Regions from separate parts of the Enterobacter sp. UPMP2060 genome, predicted to be linked through region 1. Evidence: predicted binding sites of a transcription regulator. Region 1 holds the regulator's gene; the other holds the start of a gene.
The links. Region 1 encodes LexA, which represses DNA repair genes until DNA is damaged. Its sites were predicted from a motif close to TNCTGTATGTACATACAGNA; they were not measured.
Positions count from the first base shown of each region.

Region 2: umuD (translesion error-prone DNA polymerase V autoproteolytic subunit) is a predicted target of LexA. The motif match lies at 3,143-3,162, and genes of this name have one in related genera.

Region 1 covers NZ_JBSKJQ010000011.1:69,420-74,041, forward strand. Annotated here, with positions in the region: gene zur (zinc uptake transcriptional repressor Zur) at 1-9, shown strand, start outside; gene ACWKXN_RS18475 (CsbD family protein) at 82-291, opposite strand; gene dinF (MATE family efflux transporter DinF) at 412-1,749, opposite strand; gene lexA (transcriptional repressor LexA) at 1,813-2,421, opposite strand; gene ACWKXN_RS18490 (diacylglycerol kinase) at 2,530-2,898, opposite strand; gene plsB (glycerol-3-phosphate 1-O-acyltransferase PlsB) at 3,053-4,622, shown strand, end outside.
Region 2 covers NZ_JBSKJQ010000001.1:835,329-839,950, reverse strand. Annotated here, with positions in the region: gene ACWKXN_RS04150 (SDR family oxidoreductase) at 1-93, opposite strand, end outside; gene ACWKXN_RS04145 (LysR family transcriptional regulator) at 191-1,078, shown strand; gene ACWKXN_RS04140 (hypothetical protein) at 1,162-1,431, shown strand; gene umuC (translesion error-prone DNA polymerase V subunit UmuC) at 1,444-2,706, opposite strand; gene umuD (translesion error-prone DNA polymerase V autoproteolytic subunit) at 2,690-3,124, opposite strand; gene ACWKXN_RS04125 (hypothetical protein) at 3,412-3,612, shown strand; gene ACWKXN_RS04120 (aldo/keto reductase family oxidoreductase) at 3,658-4,524, opposite strand.

The DNA.
Region 1 (4,622 bases):
CCGCGTTAGCAGTAGTAAAAGCAAAGGCGGCTCATGGCCGCCCTCAGGGTGTACTTCCTTGTACTTGCGGGTATAGCCCGGTTACCAGCGGTAGTCGTTGCGTTTTTCCCAGTCGCCCACTTCTTTTTCCGCCTGGTCTTTTGCGTAGCCGTAACGCTCCTGGATTTTACCGACAAGCTGATCGCGTTTACCTTCAATGACGGTCATATCGTCATCGGTCAGCTTACCCCACTGTTCTTTCGCTTTACCCTTGAACTGCTTCCAGTTGCCGCCGATTTCGTCTTTATTCATCATCGTGTCCTCTTAGTTAAGCGTCGGGTCGTAACGTCCGTTACGTTCTTTTCTGCTGGACGTGATAATTATTGTAGTTAAGGATTCGGCAGTTGATTTGATATTCGGAATCTTTAACCGTCACGATATATCGTGACGTGAAGGGAACCAGGTATCGTTTTGCCAGTGGCGGTGCCAGATAAAAGCCAGCGATATCCCTCGCAGCGAGAGGAAAACGGCCAGGGCCAGCCACAAACCGTGATTACCCAGCCAGGGAAGCGTCAGCAGCGTCAGACCAAACCCGGCCGCCGCGACCGCCATGCTGTTACGCATTTCCGCTCCGCGCGTCGCACCAATAAACATGCCGTCCAGCAGATAACACCAGACGCCGACCACCGGTAAGATGACTTGCCAGATGAGATAGTGACTCGCCAGCTCGCGCAGCGCAGGAAGAGACGTAAGCAACGCGACAATTTGCTCACCAAAGCAGGCGTAAACCAGGCCGAACACCAGCGCCACCAGCCCAGACTGGCGGCAGGCTGCCCGCCAGACGTCCCTAAGCTGCCCGCTTTCGCGCGCCCCGTACGCCTGCCCGGAATGCGCTTCTACCGCATAGGCAAATCCGTCCAGCGCGTAGGCGGTAAAGGTCAGCAGCGTCATCAATACCGCGTTGACCGCGACGATTTCTGGCCCCTGTCGGGCCCCGAAAACCGTCAGCGCGCCGAAGCAGAGCTGAAGCAGCAGCGAGCGCAGCATGATGTCACGATTGAGCGCCAGCAGCTTACGGATATTGCCGCGCCATGCGGTTTTGAGCAGCGCCAGGGAGATCCCGCGCATCGCCAGCACGCGCCAGACCATCCACAGACCGATAATCAAGGTTCCGTATTCGGCAATCGCCGTCGCCAGCGCCGCGCCCTGCACGTTCATATGCAGGCCCATTACCAGCCAGACATCCAGCACAATGTTGAGAAGGTTGCCTGCCACCAGCAAAATCACTGGCGCACGGGCGTACTGCACGCCCAGTAGCCACCCCAGCAGAACCAGGTTTGCCAGCGAGGCGGGCGCGCTGAGCCAGCGAATTTCAAGGAAACGGCGCGCCTGAGCCAGTACCGCCTCGCTGCCGCCGACAACATGGAGCGCAAGGTCGATCAGGGGCGTACGTAATAAAACGATTAACACTCCCGCGCCAAGCGCAAGGATCAGCGGCTGGACCAGCGCGCGCGCCAGACGCAGCGGATCTTTTGCACCATAAGCCTGTGCCGTGAGCCCGGTGGTGCTCATGCGCAAAAAGAGCAGCAGCATAAACAGGAAGCTGGTTGCCGTCGCGCCAATCGCCACGCCGCCAAGATAAACAGGCGAATCAAGATGACCAATAACGGCAGTATCGACCAGCCCCAGCAAGGGCACGGTGATATTGGAGAAAATCATCGGCAGAGCGAGACGCCACAATGCCTTATCTGATTCCGTCAGCAGTGACATGAAAAATACCGGGAGTGGAGAATGAAGCAGGCTACAGCGGCGCCATAGCCTGTCAGGAAGAGATTACAGCCATTCACCGTTGCGAATGACCCCAACCGCCAGTCCTTCGATAGAGAAGTTGTGTTCGCGGAGATCGACCACAATCGGGGAGAACTCGTTGTTTTCAGGCAGCAGCTGAACGGTGTTACCCTGTTTTTTCAGACGCTTGACGGTAACTTCATCATCAATGCGCGCGACAACTACCTGGCCGTTACGCACATCCTGCGTTTTGTGCACCGCAAGCAGATCGCCATCAAGAATACCGATGTCTTTCATCGACATACCGCTAACGCGCAGCAGGAAATCTGCGCTCGGTTTGAACATGCCAGGATCGACCTGGTAGTGGCCTTCAATATGTTGCTGTGCCAGTAAAGGCTCACCGGCGGCAACACGGCCTATCAGCGGAATGCCCGTCTCTTCTTCCACCAGCAGGCGGATACCGCGTGACGCGCCTGAAACAATCTCAATCACGCCTTTACGCGCCAGCGCTTTCAGGTGTTCTTCGGCAGCATTCGGAGAACGGAAGCCCAGACGCTGCGCGATTTCCGCACGCGTGGGTGGCATACCCGTCTGGCCGATATGATCCCGGATGAGATCAAACACCTCTTGCTGCCTGGTCGTTAACGCTTTCATTCCGCCCCCTGGGTGTATATACAGTTATGCTGTGAGTATATACAGTCAAAGGCGATTTTGGAACCAAAAACTGCACAAAAAACCAGGGACTTAATTATTCCTCGAGGCTCATCGGAAATGCGACCAAAGCAGCGTGACCCAGGTGATAACGGCAGTGATAATCGCCAGCAACACGGCAGCAGAGCCCATGTCTTTTGCGCGGCCAGAAAGCTCGTGGAAATCTGAACCAATGCGATCAACAACGGCTTCAATAGCGCTATTAAGAATTTCCACTATCATCACCAGAAGCACGGAACCGATTAGAAGTACGCGGGTAATAGCATCAACATCAAGGAAACAGGCGATGATCACCGCGATGATAGCGGCGACGCCCTCCTGGCGAAAGGCGGCTTCGTTGATCCACGCGGCACGGAAACCTTTCCATGAATAGCCGGCGGCTTTGATGATACGCGTTAACCCAGTGGTATTATTGGCCATTAAAAGAACCTTTTATGAAAAAAAGCGTCAGTAACAGGAACTGTAGCGCGTTTCGCTACAGCCTGAAGTATGACGGGTAACAACAGAAATTTTGCGCGCTTTCTGTTATCCTTGCGCCGCAATTGCATTATTAACCAGAGGCTTTACATCGTTTATGTCCGGCTGGCCACGAATTTACTACAAATTACTTAATTTACCATTAAGCATCCTGGTAAAAAGCAAGTCTATCCCAGCAGAACCCGCGCTGGAATTGGGGCTCGATACCTCGCGTCCTATTATGTACGTTTTGCCTTATAACTCGAAGGCAGACTTACTGACGCTTCGCGCCCAGTGTCTGGCGCATGACTTACCGGACCCGCTTGAACCGCTTGAAGTTGACGGTACGCTGCTGCCGCGCTACGTGTTCATTCACGGTGGACCGCGCGTGTTTACCTACTACACGCCAAAAGAAGAGTCCATCAAGCTGTTCCACGACTATCTTGACCTGCACCGCAGCAACCCCGATCTGGATGTGCAGATGGTGCCGGTGTCGGTGATGTTTGGTCGTCGTCCGGGCCGTGAAAAAGGTGAAGAGAACCCGCCGCTGCGCATGCTTAACGGCATCCAGAAGTTCTTCGCGGTCTCCTGGCTGGGACGCGACAGCTTTGTGCGTTTCTCCCCTTCCGTTTCGCTGCGTCGTATGGCGGACGAGCACGGTACCGACAAGATCATCGCGCAAAAACTGGCGCGCGTGGCGCGTATGCACTTCGCGCGCCAGCGCCTCGCTGCCGTAGGGCCGCGTCTCCCGGCGCGTCAGGATCTGTTCAACAAGCTTTTGGCCTCCAAAGCGATTGCCCGCGCCGTTGAAGACGAAGCGCGCAGCAAGAAAATATCGCATGAGAAAGCCCAGCAGAACGCCATTGCGCTGATGGAAGAGATTGCAGCGAACTTCTCTTACGAGATGATTCGCCTGTCCGATCGTATTCTCGGCTTTACCTGGAACCGCCTGTATCAGGGCATCAACGTTCATAATGCCGAACGTGTGCGTCAGCTGGCGCACGATGGCCATGAGATCGTCTATGTTCCCTGCCACCGCAGCCACATGGACTACCTGCTTCTTTCCTACGTGCTCTATCACCAGGGGCTGGTACCGCCGCACATTGCTGCCGGTATCAACCTGAATTTCTGGCCAGCAGGTCCGATTTTCCGCCGCCTGGGCGCGTTCTTTATCCGTCGCACCTTCAAGGGCAACAAGCTTTACTCCACCGTGTTCCGCGAGTATCTGGGCGAGCTGTTCAGCCGCGGCTATTCCGTGGAGTACTTCGTGGAGGGCGGTCGTTCCCGTACCGGACGTCTGCTTGATCCGAAGACCGGCACGCTGTCGATGACCATTCAGGCGATGCTGCGCGGAGGAACCCGTCCAATCACGCTGGTGCCAATCTACATTGGCTATGAGCACGTGATGGAAGTGGGCACGTACGCCAAAGAGCTGCGCGGTGCGACCAAAGAGAAAGAGAGCCTGCCGCAGATGCTGCGCGGCTTGAGCAAGCTACGCAATCTCGGTCAGGGCTACGTGAACTTCGGCGAACCGATGCCGCTGATGACGTATCTGAACCATCACGTTCCCGAGTGGCGCGAGTCCATCGATCCTATCGAAGCGATTCGTCCGGCCTGGCTGACGCCAACGGTCAACGGCATCGCGTCCGAGCTGATGGTGCGCATTAACAACGCCGGTGCGGCTAACG
Region 2 (4,622 bases), on a different contig from region 1:
CTGATGGTGCAGGAGCGTGTTGACCAGCTGTCTGCCGACAATGCCGCTGGCCCCCGCGACCAGGGCGACGTTGTGTTGCTGCATCTTATTCATGGTGTTTCTCCGCAAAGGGTGACAGACGCAGTGTGATCTATTATTTTTTCTGGAGATACCCCCTGAAACCGATGGCACTTATAAGCAGAATCATTAAATGAATAACAAGCTCACCGCCATTTCTACCTTTCTACGCGTCGCTGAAGCGGGCTCGTTTTCGGCGGCCGCCCGTCAGACCGGGATTAAGCAGTCCGCCGTCAGTCAACAGATCGCGGCACTTGAGGATGAGCTTGGCGTGGTGCTGCTGCACCGTACGACGCGTACGATGAAGCTGACCGAACAGGGTGAACGTTACCGGCGTGATATGCAGCTTGTGCTGGACGCCATGGGGGAAGCGGAAAGGCGTTTACATCCTGCCGACCATCGCGTTCAGGGACGCGTCCATGTCCAGTTGCCGAGCGGCCTGGGGCAGATCGTTTTGCCGCATCTGCTGGCGCTGCAGCGCCTGCATCCCGAACTGCAGCTGATGCTTTCCCTGGATGACCGCCTTGCCGATCTGGTAACGGAGGGCGTGGATGTCGCGATACGGCTGAGCAGTGAGCCTCCGCAAGCGCACGCGGCTCGCGTGCTGGCGCGTATTGAAGCCGCGCTGTTTGCCGCTCCCGGTTTTCAGGCGGTACACGCCGTCAGCGAGCTGACCACGCTGCCACACGTACGGTTCAGCGGTGTTCCGCTGGATGCCCCTCTGCGCCTGATTTCCGACGAGGAAACGGTCGAGATCAACGTGAATACCGTTTTCCGTGCCAACACCAGCGACGCGCTGCTGCAGGCGCTGGAATCCGGCATGGGTATCGGCGGCATGCAGCGACCGCTCGTGGCCAGGGCGCTGCAGGCGGGCACGCTGGTACCGGTGCTGCCCGACTGGCGGTTACCCGATCGCTTCCTCTATGCCGTCTATCCTGACGCCCGCTTTATTCCGCAGCGCGTCAGAAAGGTCGTCAGCGTGATCGAGCAGTTACTGCCTGAAATAATAAAGAAAAATTGATTGTTTCCGCCGTAAATGACGTGCATTTTTTAACCGTCAGGAATAGAGTGTTTTTACCGTATCCTCCTCTTTCTGGAGCACTTATGCCGGATTACTGTTTTTTCCAAAAAGGCCCGAACCTCATTGCGATCGAGAGCGCAAACACCGATGCGGCCGCTCAGCTCATCGCTCAGGGGTTTGAAAAACAGTTTGAGGAGATTGGCGCCGCGGATGAAAAAGAGGCGCTTACTCGGCTTGCCGATATCCGTAAAAATAACGAGATCGATCGCCATAACTTTCTGGCCGGTGCGGGCCAAATGCCGTGGATTGGCGTGCTGACGGCTGCGGCAACCTGGTTGACGCAAAAGAAATAACGCAACGATCGTCTACCTCGCCACCGGCAAATCGGCGTACCGCGTCGTATAGGCCGGTGACAGCATCTCACGCTTCATCGCCCAGGATTTCTCAATACCCTGCCCGGCAAACCATATCTTCCCTTTGCCGGAATGATTCAGGCTGTCCATCATCTCCATCAGCGCCGCGCTGTTGGCGCGCAGGCGATTATCGTCAAACAAATTAAGCTGGGCGACGCCGCTGCTGAAAAAGTCCGCCAGCATGACCCCGGCTTTCATATAGCGATATCCGTCAAGCCATATACGCCCCAGCGCCTCCGTGGCGGCGCGGATGATATCGCGCGAGTCATTGGTAGGCGTCATCAGGGTGACAGAAGCCTGATTGCCGTAATAAATTTCGTTGTCCGCGTGCGGGCTGGTGCGCACAAACACGCTGATAAAGCGACAGTATTGATGCTCGCCGCGCAGTTTTTCCGCAGCGCGTTCCGCGTAGGCGCAAATGGCCTGGTGCATCTCCTCGTACTGCGTAATACGGTGTCCAAACGAACGGCTACAGATGATTTGCTGCTTGGTGGGGGTGAACTCCTCCAGATCAAGACAGGGCTCACCGCGCAGCTCGCGGGCCGTCCGCTCCAGTACCACGTTGAAATGTTTGCGAATGACCCAGGACGACGCTTCCGCCAGCTCCAGCGCCGTGGTGATCCCCATAGCATTGAGCTTTTTCGTGATGCGCCGCCCTACTCCCCACACCTCCTCTACCGGAACCTTTGCCAGCAGCTTACGCTGCCGCTCGCGGCCTGAGAGATCGACCACGCCGCCTGTGCTGGCCCAGCGTTTCGCCGCATAGTTGGCCAGCTTCGCCAGCGTTTTGGTCGGGGCAATACCGACGCCAACGGTTAGGCCCGTATTTTTAAAGACCTGCGTGCGCATCTGGTGACCGAACGCTTCCAGCGACAGGCAGTGGCTGACCCCTGAAACGTTCACGAACGCCTCATCGATGGAGTAAATCTCTATTGCCGGGGCGAGATCGGTCAGCGTTTGCATTACCCGACTGCTGAGATCGGCATACAGCGCATAGTTCGAGCTAAAGACGTAAACTTTTGACGGATATAGCTTTTCTTTGAATTTAAAATACGGCTCACCCATTTTTATGCCGAACTGCTTTGCCTCCCGCGACAGCGAAATGATGCAGCCGTCGTTATTGGACACCACCACGATGGGTTTCCCCTGCAGATCGGGGCGGAATACCCGCTCGCAGGAGGCGTAAAAGCTATTCACATCAACCAGCGCGAACATGTTTATGCGTTTTGAGGGTGTGGGTGACGACGCCGAAGATCTGCAGCTCCTCTTCGGACTGAAAGGTAATCGGCTGATAGCGGGCATTATGCGGCAGAAGTCTCAGAACCGGACGGGTCTGTAGCTCTTTCACCGTAAACTCACCGGCGACCGACGCCACGACGATATCCCCGTGTTCGGCATTTAACGAACGATCGACCACCAGCAGATCGCCGTCGCCGATCCCCGCCCCAATCATGGAGTCTCCACTCACCTTGATAAAATAGGTCGCACTGGGGTGTCTTACTGCCAGCCGGTTAAGATCGAGACGATCCTCCACATAATCCTGCGCCGGGCTGGGAAAACCACAGGCCACGCGTTCTAAAAACAAAGGTAATTCAATGGCTTGTTTTGGGTGATAAGAAAAGAGAGTGTCCATAATGCCTTTCTCGCCAGATACTGTATATAAATACAGTATTACGGATTATGGACAAGGATCAAGGTCATTTCCAAAGGCGAACCCAAACGCGTTGAAGTTTGAGCGGTTTTAATTTAGCAACGTTGCCCGCCGTTAACAGGCCTGACAGCACAAGTCATATAAAAGTCATCTAGATTATGACTTATAAAAAATAAAATCACTATTAAATAACTACACATTGACTTTTAATTCAGATAAAAGCATATTTTACCGAACGAATTAACAAGACTTACTGGAGAATATTTTCCATGCCAGCCCGTGACTATCCAGACAAGCGTGTTGCACGCGGTCTGGCAAAGGAGGCCGATCTCAGGATGTTGAGCGCCCGCATCGATTCCGTTCTGATGGAGTACATCAGAACCACCGCCTTTGAGACGCGTAAGAGCAAGCAGGAGATTGTGGCGGAAGCGTTAGCGCTTCACAGGCAGAAAAGTCAGACAGGAGCCTAAGCGCGCAAAGCCGGAAGCACCCTCCAGGCTTTGCGCGTGTCACTTTTAATCCCTCAGCGAATTCAGCGTTTCCAGTGCTTCAGGCGGCAAACGCAGCTCCCCCGCCGCGAGGTTTTGCCGCAGATGCGCTACGGAAGAGGTGCCTGGGATCAGCAGAATATTCGGGGAACGCTGCAGCAGCCATGCCAGCGCAACCTGCATTGGCGTTGCGCCCAGTGAATCCGCGACGGCCTTCAGCCCGGAAGATTGCAGTGGCGTAAAGCCTCCCAATGGGAAGAACGGCACATACGCGATCCCCTGCTGCGCCAGCAGATCCACCAGCGCGTCGTCACCCCGGTTCACAATGTTGTACATGTTCTGCACGCACACCACCGGAACCATTTTCTGGGCTTCCGCAACCTGGGTGGCCGTGACGTTGCTCAGGCCAATATGACGCACCAGACCCTGCTGCTGTAATTCGGCCAGGGTGGAGAGCGGTTCAGCAATTGACCCTTCCGCCGGCCCGTGCGCGCTAAACATGATTCTGAGATTCACCACGTCCAGCACGTCCAGCTGCAGATTACGCAGGTTGTCATGCACCGCCTGGGTCAGTTCCTGCGCGGAAAAGGCCGGCAGCCAGGCACCTTTGTCGTTGCGACGGGCGCCAATCTTGGTGACGAGCGTTAGATCGTCCCGATAAGGGTGAAGCGCCTCGCGGATCAGCTGGTTAGTGACATGAGGACCATAAAAATCACTGGTATCAATGTGGTTCACCCCCGCCGCCACCGCTTCGCGCAGCACGTCCAGCGCGGCCTGCTTATCCTTCGGTGGACCAAAGACGCCCGGCCCGGCGAGCTGCATCGCACCGTAGCCCAGTCGTTTTACCGTCCGCGTCCCGAGCGCGTACGTCCCGCTTTTATCAATGCTGCTCATGTTAACCTTCCTCATAAAAATGATCCGGATTTACAACAGGTTCCTCACCGGAGCCCTTAGTTAAGCGCGAGTTAAATTAAAGTTTAAATTCTATACGA